Regions from separate parts of the Leptolyngbya sp. AS-A5 genome, predicted to be linked through region 3. Evidence: predicted binding sites of a transcription regulator. Region 3 holds the regulator's gene; each other region holds the start of a gene.

Region 1 (4,196 bases), on a different contig from region 3:
CGATCGCATCTTGGTAAATCAACAAGCCGATGAGCTTCCCAGTTTTAGCAGGTGGGAAGGCTGCGAACGGTGTGCAGGTGATCGATCGGAAGCGGGTTGAAGCTCCGAAGTTGACCAAAATCAACGGTTGCGGAAGTTCTGTTTCCAACTCAAAACACACTGCTGGGACTGCTGAATCCTGTAAAGTTGCTGTTCATCCCTGCAATCCGGATGGAGTAGCGAACTTTTGCGCGACTGCTCGACAGTCTTACGTCACCCAGTAAAGCGATCCCCCTTCTATTCTTACTCAGGTTGGGCGCGATGACACATCGATTCTGCAAGAAATGTAGAAGGTGGGTGGAGAGTGGGGAAAGAATTGCTTTTGCACAAGAGCGATCGGGTAGTCTCCTCAACGCTTATCCCTCGCTCCCCGCTTCTTTACCCTCGATAGCTAACATAAGCTATAGTGCGAGGGCAGATTTTAGAGCTAAGACGCAATGAGAAGGCTAAAACACTTCGCAAGCTGGTTATTGGTCAGCTTGATTTTATTTAGCTGTTCTGCTCCGGTGCAGGCAGATTCCACCAAAATTGATCCAAATTTTGAAGCCCAAGTTTTACAAGTCCTTCAGAAAAATCCCCAGGCGATTTTAGACTCGGTGCAAGCTTACCAGCGTGAGCAACAAGAAACTCAGCGCAAAGCACAGCAGTCCTTTATTCAGGAATTGCAGCAAAAGCCAAAAGCGGTGATCGCCCAATCACCGACTAAAGGAGCCGGAAAAACCGTTCTTGTTGAGTTTTCTGATTTTCAGTGCCCCTATTGTCAGGCGGCAGCCGGAACAGTGCGCGAGTTTGTGACAAAGAACCGCGATCGCGTCACACTGGTTTATAAGCATTTACCGTTAACTAGCATTCATGCTCAGGCACTCCCAGCCGCAAAAGCCGCTTGGGCTGCCGGACAGCAGGGGAAATTCTGGGAGTTTCACGATGGCTTGTTCGCACAGCAGCAACAGTTAGGTGAGCCGCTGTATGCGAGCTTGGCGAAAAGCTTAGGGTTAGACGTGACGCGCTTTGATCGCGATCGCAACTCTCAAGCTGCCGAAGCGGCGATCGCAGCGGATGTACAACTCGCAGAAAAGCTAGGCATTAATGGCACACCATTCTTTGTGATGAATGGTCGCGTGTTTTCAGGGGATGTTGAAATCGCTGCCCTAGAGCAGGTTTTAAGTCAAGCGCAGTAAAGCAAGGTGAGGAGTGAAGATGAAACGATGGATGGTTTGGGTTTGTGCAATGCCGGTCACGCTCGCGTGTGCCGCAGGCAGCGTACTTTCAACTCGTGCCATGGCACAAACGCCTAATCGCACGTATGCCCCGATTCCGCTGACTCCGGGGCGGGAAGTCAACGATCGCTTAGCCGATACGGATATTCCAACCGGAGACGGCAACTTTGCGCGGGATTATCTTGTGCAATTGCAGGCAGGGGATCAAATTGCGATCGATTTGTCTTCGGATAACTTCGATACGATCGTGGCGCTGATGTCTACGCGAGGAGCGACGATCGCAGAAAACGACGATGGTTCTGATGGCACGACCAATTCGCTGCTGTTTACGCGAATTGCGCGGGCAGGAAACTACATTGTGCGCGTGAAAGCGTTTGGAGAGACAGCAGGAGGCCCGTTTAAGCTGAAACTGACCCGATTAAGACCTACACCCTAAACAAAAGAGGCAACCGATATCAGTTGCCTCTTTTGTTTAGCTTAAGAAAAAATGATTGTCGTTAAACCGCTTCAAAGTTTTTCTCACCTGTGCGGATCCGAACCACTTGGTCAACGGGAGTAATGAAGATCTTACCGTCTCCAATTTCTCCGGTTCTGGCTGCCACGATGATTTTGTCAACCACCATGTCCACCTGATCGTCTTCGACCACGATTTCAATTTTGAGCTTTTGCAGAAACTCTACCGTGTATTCAGATCCCCGGTAGCGCTCAGTTTGGCCTTTCTGCCGTCCAAAGCCTCGGACTTCAGAAACAGTCATACCGACAATTCCAGCATTCACTAATGCAATTTTGACTTCATCGAGTTTAAATGGGCGAACAATCGCTTCTACTTTTTTCAAGCCTTACACTCCTTAATCCTAATTTCTATCGTTCGGGCATGACACTATGTATCATTGTTCACAAAGTAGATTTTGCAACATTTGATACAGATTCACAACTGAGTCTGCCCGATCGTAGTGCTGTTTCCGAGTTTCGCACGGAGCGATAAAAATCGGAATTCCCTGGTTGCAATTCGTAATTTCAGAATTGCAATGCGTTACGAATCAAGAAATTACTTAGCCGAAGGATTGAGTAAGGGACGCACCAGCAGGAAGCCTGCACCAAAAGCACTCACAACGATGAGTAAAATCACAGCGCCGAGCATCCAGCCGTTTAGCTCGATGCCTGATTCTTTTTCGAGTTTGAGTTTGCGCCGGGGTTGGCTGTCTTGCTCGATGACCAGCTTGTCGTCGTCCAGTGGTTTTAGCTCAAGGTGCGGCGGGATCACTTCAGCTTCCGGCTCTACGAGCATTCTCGGCGGCATCACCGGGATTTGAAATGAAACGGGTTCGCTGTCGAGGGTCAAATCGATCCGGGGCGGTGCCACAGGCTTGACTGGTGCGATCGAGTTAGAGAACTGGCGTAGGTTGAGTGCAGATTGAACGGCTTTTTCAATTTCCTGACGCAGTTGCTGATTTTGCTTGGTTAACTGCTGGTTTTGAGTTTTGATCGACTCCATTTCCGTTTTAGCTGCCTGGAGTTCGGCAACCACTTCTCGATAGACAGAGATGGGCACGGAGGGGGAATAACCAACCGACGGGGGCTGCGGGGGCAGGTTCACCGATCGGGGAGGCGTTTTTTGCGGCATTGGATTCATAGCAATAAGGTATTTCGGTCGAAGCGTAATGGAATGCCCTGAGAATAGCCGCAATTAAAGCAATCAAAGCGATTTTCGTCAAGATTCTTCTAGAAAAATTTCGATTTGGGGATCAATTTCGGGGATTGTACGGAGAAGTTCCTCAAGCGGATGGCGATCGTCGTGTAAATCCGATTGCTAAGATCAGTCAGGTTATTTTTTCAGATTCAACATGACACAAGCGCAAGAACGCCCAGAAGTGAAGTATGGGGAACGCCTGATCGAAGAAGGCAAGCTGATTACTTTTCCAAATCCACGACCGGGGCGACGCTACACGGTTTCGATTACGCTGCCGGAATTTACCTGTAAATGTCCGTTTTCGGGCTATCCCGATTTCGGCACAATTTATGTGAACTATGTGCCGGATCAGCGCGTGGTTGAACTCAAAGCGATCAAGCTGTATATCAATAGCTACCGCGATCGCTACATTTCTCACGAAGAAGCCGCGAATCAAATTCTCGATGATATCGTCGCTGCCTGCGATCCGCTAGAGATCTCTGTCAAAGCAGATTACACCCCTCGCGGGAATGTGCATACGGTGGTCGAAGTTAGCCATACGAAGCCCGTTTAAGCTGGCGCATTCCGAGCCATCCGACTGTGCTTCCGATCGCATAGGACGGAAAGTCTGACCACAGGAAGGTATTTCCGAGAATCAATCGTCCTGGAGGTGTGGCGCGGATGGCTTGGAGAAAAGGAGGCTGCCAGAGTTGCAAGAATTCGATCGCGCACGCAAAGATAAAAACGCCGATTACAGTTTTGGCGATCGGCGTTTTCGGAAAACAGAATTGAACCAGTGAAATAAAGAAGATTTGATAAGCAATACTTCCGAACACATCGCTAAACCAATTTGGAAATAGCGGCGAGAATCGTACGAAGTAACCGAGTGGAATGATGAGTGAGATCGTCAGCAGCAAAGAGACGCGATAAGGCATCTATACTCCATGTCCATCGCGACAAAATTCTGTTGAAAGAAGCTTGATATTGGATTGATGAAGCTGGGCAGTTTGCAAAAGTGCTTCAGTCGCTGCTCTCAATTCAGCGATTTCTTGACGCTGGGATTCAACCGTATTGTTGAGAAGTTCGATCGAAGTTCTTAGCGAAGCGTTGAGAGTAAGTTGGCTTCCGATCTCAGCTTCAAGCCGATCAAGTCGAGGCCTGTCTTGTATCACAGCGATTTACTCCTTAAGTTTGTGCAAGTTGGCTAGTTGGAGTTGATTCTGTTTGATTTTGGTCGATCGCGTCCAGGATTCCCAGAAATTCCCGTTCAA
Region 2 (4,196 bases), on a different contig from region 3:
GGCAGATCCAGCCAAACGGCAGGATAGTAGCGGAAGAAATCGTCCCAGGGATTATCGAACAAGAGACTTGCAGGATAAACTCCTTTTTCGGCATCTTGCCAATCGGTTTCAAGAATGGCATCCATGCGCTTTTGGATGGTGTGAATCAGTTCAAACGAGAGCGGTTTTGGATTCGGCTTGGTTTCGGCTGGAGCAGGCGCAACGATGTTAAGCAATTGAGTGCTAAGAGCTTTATGCGCTAAACCAAAGTAGCTTTTGCCTTGCTGAAAAGTTTGATATGCCAGCTTGGTGAGTGTATCGGGCATGGTGATATTAAGCAGCAATCTACGACTATGAATAAGTGTAACGAATTCTAATCGGTGAGAATCGTCTTTGAGCGAACGATTTTGCATGAAAAAAGCGATCGGGCCACTTAGCCCGATCGCTTTTTTCATGCAAAATCAGAACGCTTTAGCAGTCGTAGTAGAGCATGAACTCATACGGATGCGGACGAATGCTCATCGGAATCACTTCGCGATCGAGCTTGTAGCTGATCCAGCTTTCGATGAAGTCTTCGGTAAAGACTCCACTTGTGGTCAAATACTCGTGATCGGTCTCCAAACTCTTCAGCGCTTCAGCAAGCGATCCTGGAGTTGAAGGCACTTTTGCCAATTCTTCGGGGCTGAGTTCGTAGATATCTACATCCAGCGGTGAACCCGGATCGATTTGGTTCTTGATACCGTCGATACCCGCACAGAGCATTGCCGCAAATGCCAGGTAGGGATTCGAGGTCGCATCCGGGCAGCGGAACTCTAGGCGTTTCGCTTTCGGATTGGTGCCAGAGAGCGGAATCCGTACCGATGCGGAGCGGTTGCCTTGCGAGTATGCCAAGTTCACTGGAGCTTCAAAGCCAGGAACCAAGCGCTTGTAGGAGTTCGTGGTCGGGTTTGTAAATGCCAACAGCGACGGCGCGTGCTTGAGGATACCCCCGATGTACCACAGTGCAGTTTGGCTCAACCCTGCGTAGCCATCGCCTGCAAAAGTCGGTTGACCGTTGTTCCAGATCGACTGGTGACAGTGCATTCCCGAACCGTTATCGCCAAACACAGGCTTCGGCATGAAGGTGACAGACTTGCCGTATTTGCGAGCGACATTCTTGATCACATACTTGTAGGTCATCAGCCAGTCTGCGGCTTGAATCAGTGTTCCGAAACGGAAGCCGAGTTCGCACTGTCCGCCCGTTGCCACTTCATGGTGATGCTTTTCGATCGGCACGCCGCACTTCGCCATCGTCAACAGCATTTCCGATCGCATATCTTGCGAAGTATCGGTCGGAGCCACGGGGAAGTAGCCTTCTTTGTTGCGGGGCTTATATCCTAAGTTTCCGCCGGGTTCTTGGCGACCAGAGTTCCAAATGCCTTCAGCGCTATCGACGTGATAGTAGCCTTCGTGCTGGTTTTGGTCGTAGCGAACATCGTCGAAAATGAAGAATTCTGCTTCAGGACCAAAGAAAGCGGTGTCACCCAGTCCGGTCGATTGCAGATAATCGATCGCTTTTTGGGCAATCGATCGCGGGTCGCGGCTGTAGGGCTGTCCGGTACGCGGCTCTTGAATCGAGCAAATCATGCTCAGCGTTTTGTGTTCCATAAACGGATCGATCCATGCCGTATCCGGATCAGGAACCATCGACATATCTGACTCGTTGATCGATTTCCAACCCCGAATACTCGATCCATCAAACGGAACGCCGTCGGTGAAGCTGCTTTCGTCAATTTGGCTTCTGTGCAGGGTGAGGTGTTGCCAAATCCCTGGCGTATCGATGAATTTGAGATCAATCAACTCAATGTTCTCGTCATTGATCTTCGCCAAGATCTCTTGTGGGGTTGCCATGAAATACTCCTAGTAAATCGCGTAACTTGCTCTACGCTGAGCATTGAATCGGATCAGGAATCGACATTTAGAGGGATGCCGTCCGCTCACCGCAATCTGTCCTGAATTATGGTAGGAACAGGTTTAACGCAGTTTTGTATCAGAAGATACAAAATCATTTACGTTCTACAGAATTAAGTATTGATTAAGGCTCAAAGCGCACGGCTAGTAGGAATTCTGGCTTGGCGATCGCTTCTACAAGAATTAAAAATTGTAACAATCATCTCATCTGGCGACAAGCTCCAAGGTACGGTTCAACATGGAGGCTCAAGCCTGCGTGGTAAACTGAGCTTACATCTTTTACGAATCCCCGAAGCTTGCTGTAAAGCGGGGAAATTCGGCAAAACTCAAATTGAGCCAATTTTTGGGAGAAGACTTTCATGCGGGACGCAGTGACAAGCCTGATTAGAAACTACGACATTACAGGGCGTTATTTGGATCGCAATGCGATCGACAGCCTGAAAACTTATTTTGATACCGGAATGGCTCGCGTTCAAGCGGCTGCGACGATTAATGCAGATGCCGCAGAAATTGTGCGCCAAGCTGGCTCGCAGTTGTTTGAAGAAAATCCAGAACTGATTCGTCCGGGCGGAAACGCTTACACGACTCGTCGCTATGCCGCTTGCCTGCGCGATATGGACTACTACTTGCGCTATGCTACTTATGCGCTGGTTGCAGGCGACACGGATGTTTTAGATGAGCGGGTTTTAGAAGGATTGCGCGAGACCTACAACTCGTTAGGCGTTCCTTGTGGCCCGACCGTGCGCGGTATTCAAATCATGAAGGACATTGTGAAATCGAAAGCTGCCGCAGCCGGTATTGCAGATACTCGCTTCCTGGATCAACCCTTTGACTATATGGCGCGGGAATTGGGCGAAAAGGATCTGTAAGACTTCTTTTTTGTCAATGGGCAGAGTGTTGTTCTCTGCCCGTTTTTTATGGACAAATTGAGGCTTTAGGCTCTTCTATACAAACCTCAGCCTTGCACAATGTCACGGTTTGTCGCTCTCTTCAGTCTAATCCTGCCACAATCGCCGCCCAGGGTTGCCATTTAAGCGATCGTGCGTCTCCCGTAATAATTTCGGAATGTCTAACTCTTCCGGACATCTCGGTAAACAATCGCCGCAATCCGTACAGCGATTTGCTTTGTTTCCCGGAAACCAGTGCCCCGCATTCTCAAACATTCGATAGCGGTACTCACCAAAACCGGTCATATCGTAGGCTGTTGCTAGATTTCGCAAGCGCAGCACTTCAGGAATATGGATCGATTCGGGACAAGGTAAACACTGATAACACTGGCTGCACTGATTGAGGTCGATCGCTGTTCTCGCTTGCAGGCGATCGATTGCTTCCTCGATGCTCAAATCTTTCTCTAAGTCCGGCAAATCTAATTCTTCAGGCTTCGCGGCTCCTACACTCAGAGTGGTAATTCGAGAATCGCTCAATAAAAATCGATAATTCAACTCAAGCGGTGAGAATGGCGCACAGAGATCGATTAATGTTTGTGGCGGCGTGTGTAGCATTCCAGCTTTATCCGCAGGCGAAATAATGAAAACGCCCATATCTTTCTGATGAGCAAGCTCGATCGCAGGAGCATTTCGCTGAAAGAAAAACGAATAATGCAAATTGACGAACTCAAATAAACTGGTTTCGATCGTTGCCAAAATCAAATCGAGCGAGCCATGTGTCGAAAAGCCAATATGCCGCACTCGCCCATCTGCGATCGCCTCTTGAATCGCTTTCATGCAGCCCGTCTCAGCTTTAACCCAGTCGAGATGTTCCCAGGTATTTAAGCCGTGAATCGCAATGCTATTGATAGAACTTACCTGAAGCCGCTCTAGAGACTCATCGATCAGGCGAGCGGTTTGTGCGGCATCTAAACTGGGTGGAAGCTTTGTCGTTAGAAAAAGAGAGTCACGCGCGACAGCCTGCAACGCCATCCCCAAAAATTCCTCGCTTTTGCCGTATCCCCGCGCCGTCTCAATGTGATTAATCCCAAACTCGATCGCTCGTTGAACCGTTTGTTCCATCACTTGGGGAGACGACAGACAGCGCATCGTCCCCAGCGAAAACATCGAATAAAACAAATTCGTCTGACCGAAGCGGCGATACTGCATGAGCGGAATGTTTACTGGGCTTCCCCACTGCTAAACCGTCCGCGCTGGATCAGTTCATCCGGGCTAAGATTTGACAAAAACTCCCGGAAGGCGCGTCGTTCTGCTTCGTCTGCATCGCGATCCACTGGAATTGACGCATCCGCCACGACTTCTTCCATCACCCAGATGGGG
Region 3 (4,196 bases):
TATCCGATGCGATCGCTCGCAGTTCAACCGGAGTGGGATAGCGCCGCAGCTGGTCAATGAATGATCCTAATGTAAGCAGTTTTTCGATTTGAATGTTGTCGTTCAAAACGCCAGCGACACGAGCGCGAGTATTAGAAACAGCAAGCAGTTCTTGAATCGACCGTTGGAAGTCCTGCGGTGCAAGCTTGGAGGGATCGATCGTTTGGGCAGCGATCGTCTCTCCCGCAGAAAACACAACCCGATTGGGGACTGCACTCATATAAACAAACACGGGTTTGTTTTCGCCTTTGACATAGTTTGCGAGGGCTTGTACCCGAACCAGATAATCTTGACCATTCCTGATTTGTTGAATCAAACTTTCAACTTCCGTCGTCCGAATCTGCACAATTTGCAGATCATCTCGTCCGAGCCGCAGTGCCTCAACCGCAGAACGATTTGCATATTGCAGGAGTTGATCGATCGCTGCTTTCGCACCTTCTGAATTCCCTACGCGCACCACGCCAGAAGACAACACTTGTGTCCGATAAATCGCCAGATCGCCGCTGCGAATTAGTTCGACATCCCGTTCAATTTGCTGCAGTGTCGCAGTTAGGCTGGCTCGTTGCGCCTCTAATCGCTTCAGATCCGTCTCACGCTGCCCAATCACCTGATCGCGCTCATTAATCTCACGATCGCGTTGTTCAATCAGTTTGGTGCGTTCGGCAATCTCTGCATCGCGCTCGGCGATCTGCTGCTTGACCTGATCGCGCTGCATAATCAGGGTCTTTTGTTCCGATTGCAGTTGATTGATATCGCTGCGGAGTTTTAATGCTTGACCAGACACCGCGATCAGTTGACGACGCGTGAGATCACGCTGCGCTTCGGTGGTGCGGAGTTGAGCATTGGTTTCTCGTTGGCGATCGATTGAAGTTTTCAGATCGGCATTGATTCGCTTTAGCTGTTCCTCAACTTGGGCGCGTTCCGATCGGGCTTCTGTGAGCTGTTTCTCAACTTGGGCTTTCTGAGCATCGGTCGCCTTCAGATCGGTGGCAGCTTTTTCCAAATCGCGTCCGCGATCGCGCAGTTCGGTTTGGATTCGCCCAAAGTTCAGCAGCATTTCGCGAAAGGTTTTACTTGCCAGCAGCAGCACTCCTAAAGTTGAGGCAGAAATCAGCGTTCCGGTCAAAATGGTGACTACGACCGCGGTTTGCTTCGGACGAAGATTAAACAAGCTAAGCCGCGCTTTTCCCACACGAGTTCCCAAGCGATCACCCACTGTTGCGATCACTCCACCCAACACCAACACCACCAGAATTAAAATCAGCCCGACATCGGACATAAGACTCCCAAGAGATCCTTAGACCAGCACTTTTACACTGGCAAGGCAATTCTAGATCCGCCTATCATTATGCCTGTTCGATTTATACTTCGGGCGGGTCTTCAAGGAAAGAATTCTAGTCCAATTAGGTAAACTGCTGACTTAGCGTTACCGGATTGTGAACGGTGATTTTTTTCTTGTGAATCGAAATCATTTTGTCCTGACGCAAATCTCCCAGTAAGCGCGTCACCGTCACGCGAGTCGAACCGATCGCTTCAGCGATCGCTTGATGCGAGAGTTTGAGGTCAATCATGATTCCCTCTTGCGATGGGACTCCAAAATCGCGGCAGAGAATCAGCAAAAAGCTCACCAATCGCGATCCCATATCCCGGTGCGCTAGGGTTTCGATCATCATCTCGGTTTGCAAAATTCGCGAGGACAAGCCTTTGAGCATCAGCATCGAAAGTTCGGGGTTTTCCTTCAGTGCTTTCTCGACTTGCTCGATCGGGATCGAAAGCAACTCAACCGGAGTAAAGGCAACGGCGTGATAAAAGCGATCGGCTCTTTGTCCGGTAATCAGTGACAGCACCCCGAATACGCTGTTTTCTCTCAGCAGCGCCACCGTAATTTCTTCGCCTGCTTCGTATACCCGCGACAGTTTGACGGCACCCTTGACCAGAAAATACACTCGTTCTGCCGGATCTCCGGGAAAGAAGATTGTTTTGCCCCGTTCAAACGTCTCAATCACGGGAGGATATGCACTTCCTCCAATCTGACGGAACATTGCTGCAAGCGGTCTATCCTTGGTCACAACCATTTCTTTCCTTGTCGTGTCGAGTGCTGGATGAGTTTACGAGCCGGTCAGCGATCGAGCTTTGTAAACAATTGATGACTTTAGACCACTAAAACTGAGTCACCGAATGCTTTTTGTACACTGCGCTACATTTTAGCCGTGATCCTGAAAATCTCTGGGAATTTTCTACTTTCGAGCGTGTTTTTTTCGGCACGCTTAGATTCTCCCTCTCAGGGCTGAATAATTTCGGAAGATTATACCGTAGCTCGAATCGGGTGTCGATAGTGTCACTTGCACCCATTCGAGCGGATTCCTTTGTGCTGCTGAAGTCGAGACGGTTGCTATCCGAAACGAATACTGCCAATGGTGTTGCCTTTGGCACAGGCTTACTCATTTACTTTCGCTGAGGTTTTAGTCTCTTCAACTGATGCCGCAGCGCTTCAATTTCAGGTTTTTCTCGTCCGTAGCGCCACTTCACATACGCTTGGGAAATGTCTTCGATCGCACCTGCTTGCTCTTGAGTCCGCATGGTTTTTGCTCGTCGGGCATATTCTAGCGGCGTATCTGCTGAAGATTTACGAGTGCCTTGCGCTTCGAGGCGAGACAGCATTTGCTGATAAAGCCGCTCCATCGGTGCAAGCTTCTGCAACCGCTGGTAAGTTTGCCATTTTTTCCAGCCTTGACCACACAGCCAAACCAGCAAGGCAGTGCTAATCATTAGCAAACACGCGGTAAAGAATCCACCTAATCCTTGAGTAAACAGCGCCAAAAACCAGCCGATCGCGCTCCTGATCGTCTGAATTACTTCGCTGATCCAAGCCGTTACAGGCAGAGGTAGCCATCCCGCGACCCAGTTCCAAAATCGCTGCAACAGACTAAAGGGCTGATATTCCTCGATCGACGGCGGAATCAGTTCATGTCCCGGAATTGGGTTGATCGTGAACCATCCCACGCGCGGCACGAAGATTTCTGTGATCGCGTAAGCATCGGTATTCTTCACAATGTACAGTCCGGTGAAGGGATTAAATTCTCCGGGCGCATATCCCGCTACTAATCGCGCCGGAATGCCAATTGATCGCAGCATCATCGTCAGCGTCGTAGAAAAATGATCGCGATCGCCGCCTTGATTTTGCAAAAATGCTTCGACGAGATCTTCACCCGGCTTCAGCAAATCCAGGTCTTGCCGAACCTGATAACGCTGCTTCAAATACTGCCCCAGATAAAGCGCCTTTTCATAATCGGACTCGATCGGCTGTTCAGAAGTTGCCAGGATTCGCTTCGTTTCTTTAGCGACATTCTGAGCAATTCCCGCCGGAATCTGTAAGTGTGGACTCTCTTTTGGATACTGCGCTCTGGCCGAATACAGCCGCAGCAACGTGCGATCGCGATACGGCACATCCGACACCACGGTATAAGTAATGCCATCGCCCAGCTCGATCGGCGCACGTAATCCTGCTTCGGGGTCGATCGCAATTTCATCGGTCGGGAAATAGATTTCTCTCGCCCTTGAAAGCGCCGGAATTAGATTCGGCATTGGGGCAATAATCGTGTAGGTCTGCACCACTTCGCGTGTTTTGCCGATCGTCACCGGAGTCGGCAGAAAGAACCGATATGACCAAGGTGAGCGTTTAATCGTCTGCGTCTTGTCGTTGCGCGACACCTCCCAACCCTGCCCTGTGTAGCGATCGAAAGCCATCACCCGCCAAAAGCCTTCGATCTGCGATCTCACCCGCATGATGGCTCGCGGCTTTAATGGATTCCGCACGTTTTGGCTAATCTTGTCGCCAAATCCAGCATAAGACAGGTCATCTGGATCTTGGCTTTGCCCTGCGCCTTTTCCGCTCCCCGATCGCATTCCGACACGCGGATCTCGGCTCTGACCCATGCCCGGATTGGTAATCACTCGGTTATTAAATCGCTCCTGAACGCTCACCGGAGAACTGACCGGAAATATACGTAACTGATATCCAGGAAGTCGCGGCATCAGCGCAAAAATCACCAACCCCAATGCCAGCACGATCGCAAAAATCGCAGGCAGCACTCGAAAATTGATTTTCTTAAAGCTGGTGCGCTCTAACTTGACCACATCTACGCCCAAGCGCGAAC
Region 4 (4,196 bases), on a different contig from region 3:
ATCGGGTAGCCAAATTGCTGGTCAGCTCACGGTTTCTCAAGGTGCAGCCCAGTTCACCGCCTCGGAACTCATCCTGGCAAATGGCCAGCGAGTCGCGATCGCGGCAACTTCTGACCCGATTACAACGACAGAAACGGTGCGTCGTGGTGCAAGTACAGGCACAATTCTTAAGGATGCGGTGCTGGGTAGCGCTGCTGCTGCAGGGATTTCTGCCGTCACGGGCGATCGTAATATTCGCGCCGAAGAAGTCTTGATTGGAACTGGAGTCGGTGCTTTGGCAGGGCTGATCTTTGGGGGCGATCGCGTTGATTTAATTTCCATCCGTCCTAACTCGGATCTAAATCTCCGCCTCACCAGCGCCTTGACCTTACCGCGCTCCTAACCCTTACCTGTGAGGGTTTCCTCAACTTCGTTCTTCAGCAACTTCACAACAAAACTTGTTCCTCGCTGCGGGGGGTGGTCGTCTTGAGCGATCCAGCCCTCGCTTTTTAATGGGCTAAACACCTGAATCGACCCGTGCATTTGTTCAATCAGTCGGCGAGCGATCGCCAGCCCCAACCCTGTCCCTGGAATATCACCATCCGCCTGCACTCCCCGATAATGCCGCTCAAATAACCGCTCTAAATCCTGCGGCGGAATTCCATATCCCGTATCGCTAACCCAAACATTCACATAATCGTCCCTATGATTTGCCCGGATATGCACCTCTCCGCCTAACGGTGTATATTTCAAAGCGTTATCGATTAGATTACTTAATACCTCACGCAGCGCCCCAGGATTGGCAGAAACAAGGGGGAGGGGGTTTGGAACTTCGGTTCTAAGTGCCAGCCCTTTTTCTTGCGCGATCGCGCCTGCCGTTTCAACTAGGAGCAGCAAAATCTCATTCACCGAACAGGGCATCAACTCCAGACTAGAAGTGGTCAGCACCCCTGCGGGCAGCAAAGGAATCGGACGGCTCACCAGCGAGGCATCCTCCGCCAACACATCCACGGAATCGAGGTCGATCGCCTCGTCAAACTGCTGTAAAAGCTCCTGTAAACGATCGCTTTCCCGCAAAATACTGCCTGCAATCTCACGATTTGCATCTGTCGCCTGCATCCGCTTGACTAACAGCTTTCCAAACGTGCGGAGTGCCGTCAGTGGACTCTTTAACTGGTGCAGCAAATTATCCAACACATCATGCTGCTGAGATTGCCTTGATCGATGTTGCCGTTGAGCCTGATCGAGCCACTGCGCCCGCTGATCCATTACGCAAGCCAGCGATAATGTATTGGCAATGCGCTCTACCTGCGATCGCTCCCAGGTTGTCCAAGGACGATCCTCACGCTCGGTCACGAGCAACCCGAACACTAATTCTTCATGAATCAGCGGCAAAACTAATTGTTTTGGCTGAGTTAGTCCGCTCGATGTCGTCACCTCTGGATACGACTCAACGGCTGCCGGGAGCGCCAGCCGTTGAGTCGTATCCAGCGTCCCAGCCGCTTCTGGGTAAGCTGCGATCGGCATCAAACGCGCTTGAGAACTCTCAACTAATTCTTCCGTCAGATAGATCACGCTGAGCGATGCCCCCAGTGCCTGAGTCAATAACGCAATTTGCGATCGACACAACTCAATGAATTCGCTACTTGTGGGCATTAGCATCTCTTCTTCGGCAGATTTTAGGAAAATAAGGATTGACGATAAGTAATTTTTCTTATTAATTTAGTAGATAGCTCTGATCCCCAACCTTTTGCATCCGTTTGTCTTAACTTTTGTGAGTGTAACCCCACTCCTTTTGATGACCTAGCAGGAATTCGGAAAAAGAAAATTAAGACTTTGTATAGATGCGTTAAGAGAAGTTGAAGTCTAGGGCGGGAGCTGATATAGTTGCGACGGGTTTTGTAACGATCATTACAAGTTTCGGCAGTTTGGAACCTAAGGAGGTAAAGGGTTTGGCAAGGAGACGTAAACGCAAGAGTCGGCGGCGGCAGGAAGGAAGACGGATTTTAGAAAGCGTTCCTCAATTTAGCATTGAGTGTGGCGAAGATAAACCCGTTACTGCTGCTCGCAAATTCATTCACTCTGAAGGCATCGTGCCGCCCGCGCTGTTGCTGGTCAAGAGAAATGAGCATACCACGGATCGATACTTCTGGGCAGAGAAGGGATTATTTGGCGCACAATATGTGGAAGAAAATCATTTCTTATTCCCCAGCTTGCGAACCTCTGAAGATGAAGTGGATGCTGTCGTTGTTCCGTCCCGGAGCCGATAGACGTTTTTGCCATTGGCAGAACCTTTAAATGGTTCGGCTTATCGGTCTTTGCTTGCTCTGAATGCGAAGTGCAACTGTAGCTAAATTTTGTTACAGGTTCAGTTGAGCAAGTTAATATAAAGCATTCATCTGATAAAAGCTCCCTTCAACGCAACGAAGGGAGCTTTTACATTTGATCGGTCTGACGGTGCTAGATCCGAAGCAGAGCTATTCTGATTTCAGTTCTAAAAATCGCTGCAACTCCGCTAACTCATCCCGGTGTGCCTTTACAGTAATCACGCTCCGCGATGCGGCATCTAGACTCGGCTCTACTCTAAGCGATACCTGCTCAACTCGCCCTGCCCCTTTCCAGTAAAAGACTCCTGCCAAGGGCGACAGGAGCAATAATCCAAACCAAAAATTTGACCAGTCGGGCAGCACCATCGAGAGGACGAGCACAAAGCACAGTACACCGATCGAGGCAAGCAAGGACAGAAAGACTGCTAGGAACACGCTAGGGCGAACTACGCCTTCAAATGTAACCTGATTATTCGCTGCGTCGATCGCCGCCACTCGATAAGAGCGCTGCCCGAAGTAGGAGCGCAACTGAGACAGCAGAGAATCTTCGGATTGGTCAGACAGCAAGCGCACCTCCTGAGTTCGATCTTTGACTGAGGCGCGAATGAAGAAAAACAGCCCAATCATTAATAGAACGGTGAGAAGAAGCGTTGAGGCAATTACAGGCTGAGTCATGGCGCAACTAAAGAGCAATCCCAATTACACCATCAGTTTAGACAACAACGGGACATCGATAGAACTCCGCTGCTTATTTCTCAGCCCCACTAACCTGAGGAACTCCTGAATTCTCGTGCGCGGTTTCGCGTTTAACGGCATATTCGCGCCAGAGTCGAGCAAGATCCTGTGCCTGCGGCATGGCTTCAGATTTAATCTGATACATGCGACGGGGACGACCCCGACCTTCGACTTTTTTCCAGTAGCCTGTGACCATTTCTTCATCCTCAAGAAACTTCAAGGCACTGTAGAGAACTGTGTCTGATAGTCGATACAGCGGATATTCTGTTTCAAGCAGTTGAATTAATTCAGTTCCGTAAGAATCTCCCCGCAAGAGGACGGCGAGAACGTAACAGACCGCCAGTTCTTTATTGAGATAGAAAGGTGGCGGATCTTTGAAAAATTGGTAAATATCCTCAAATTTCATCTGTCTGATTCCAGGTATGCGACAAATCACTTGCTTGAGAAAGCGACACGAAGATCGAAAACTCAGCTTTGCTTCCTAGATTAACAATCACATATCGGAGGTTGCCGTCCCTCTAAAGGGTTAATCCTTCAGCGTGAAATATTAAACTGGCTCGAATTGCAACTTGGCACAAACACACTGAACAACTCCACAACTCAAATGACAACTAACATTTGAATTGATATTTAAGTTGTCAGCCTGAATGAGCTTCACAATTCGATCGTAGACTGAGCGAATCGGCATCGCTTTGAGTTAAACAATTTTAAGAAATCGGTGCTTAAGATCATAGGGCAATATTCAGTCTTCATCTTGACTGCACTGTGTAAATAGCACCCAGCAGCCTATGCGCTTTTCTTAAAACAGCCATTTCATTAAGTTGCTTAGCTTCTGCAAATTGTACCTCTCGATTCTAAACTTGAAATTCTAATTTGTGGGTTAGGAAGTAAATTTACAATCGCTGTATCATACGGAATTCAAGAATTTGGCGATATTTGAAGAAATATTTAGATTATTCGCAATCTTGGCAGATTTACGATCGACAGGCGCCCAAATTGATAACGCAATCTAATCTCTGCTTAGCTTGACCTCTTATCGGTTCGATCAACTTTTGCCAATCTACGAACTTGCTGAATTTCAACGAAAAATTTTAGTCTACTTGTGACTGTCAAAACCCAAAATTTTAGCTTATCGGATTTAAATTGGCAGAAGTT

The links. Region 3 encodes NtcA, which controls nitrogen genes in cyanobacteria. Its sites were predicted from a motif close to TTTGTANNNNNNNNTACAAA; they were not measured.
Region 1: the regulator NtcA is predicted to act here: its motif matches at 2,164-2,183, upstream of NC980_RS19445 (P-II family nitrogen regulator).
Region 2: the regulator NtcA is predicted to act here: its motif matches at 2,003-2,022, upstream of glnA (type I glutamate--ammonia ligase).
Region 4: the regulator NtcA is predicted to act here: its motif matches at 1,878-1,897, upstream of NC980_RS15815 (DUF3155 domain-containing protein).

The regions. Positions count from the first base shown of each region.
Region 1 is NZ_JAMPLL010000021.1:27,137-31,332, forward strand. Features, by position in the region: gene NC980_RS19430 (hypothetical protein) at 30-263, shown strand; gene NC980_RS19435 (thioredoxin domain-containing protein) at 477-1,217, shown strand; gene NC980_RS19440 (DVUA0089 family protein) at 1,237-1,692, shown strand; gene NC980_RS19445 (P-II family nitrogen regulator) at 1,754-2,092, opposite strand; gene NC980_RS19450 (hypothetical protein) at 2,305-2,889, opposite strand; gene queF (preQ(1) synthase) at 3,101-3,499, shown strand; gene NC980_RS19460 (DUF2809 domain-containing protein) at 3,477-3,860, opposite strand; gene NC980_RS19465 (hypothetical protein) at 3,861-4,097, opposite strand; gene NC980_RS19470 (cytochrome c biogenesis protein) at 4,111-4,196, opposite strand, start outside.
Region 2 is NZ_JAMPLL010000001.1:249,031-253,226, reverse strand. Features, by position in the region: gene NC980_RS01290 (class I SAM-dependent methyltransferase) at 1-305, opposite strand, end outside; gene glnA (type I glutamate--ammonia ligase) at 451-1,869, opposite strand; gene apcB (allophycocyanin subunit beta) at 2,289-2,798, shown strand; gene NC980_RS01275 (aldo/keto reductase) at 2,925-4,025, opposite strand; gene NC980_RS01270 (bifunctional nuclease family protein) at 4,037-4,196, opposite strand, start outside.
Region 3 is NZ_JAMPLL010000022.1:35,783-39,978, reverse strand. Features, by position in the region: gene NC980_RS19890 (DUF3084 domain-containing protein) at 1-1,318, opposite strand, end outside; gene ntcA (global nitrogen regulator NtcA) at 1,443-2,114, opposite strand; gene NC980_RS19880 (DUF3488 and DUF4129 domain-containing transglutaminase family protein) at 2,485-4,196, opposite strand, start outside.
Region 4 is NZ_JAMPLL010000013.1:54,683-58,878, forward strand. Features, by position in the region: gene NC980_RS15805 (S-layer homology domain-containing protein) at 1-382, shown strand, start outside; gene NC980_RS15810 (GAF domain-containing sensor histidine kinase) at 379-1,635, opposite strand; gene NC980_RS15815 (DUF3155 domain-containing protein) at 1,932-2,249, shown strand; gene NC980_RS15820 (cofactor assembly of complex C subunit B) at 2,457-2,981, opposite strand; gene NC980_RS15825 (PadR family transcriptional regulator) at 3,055-3,447, opposite strand.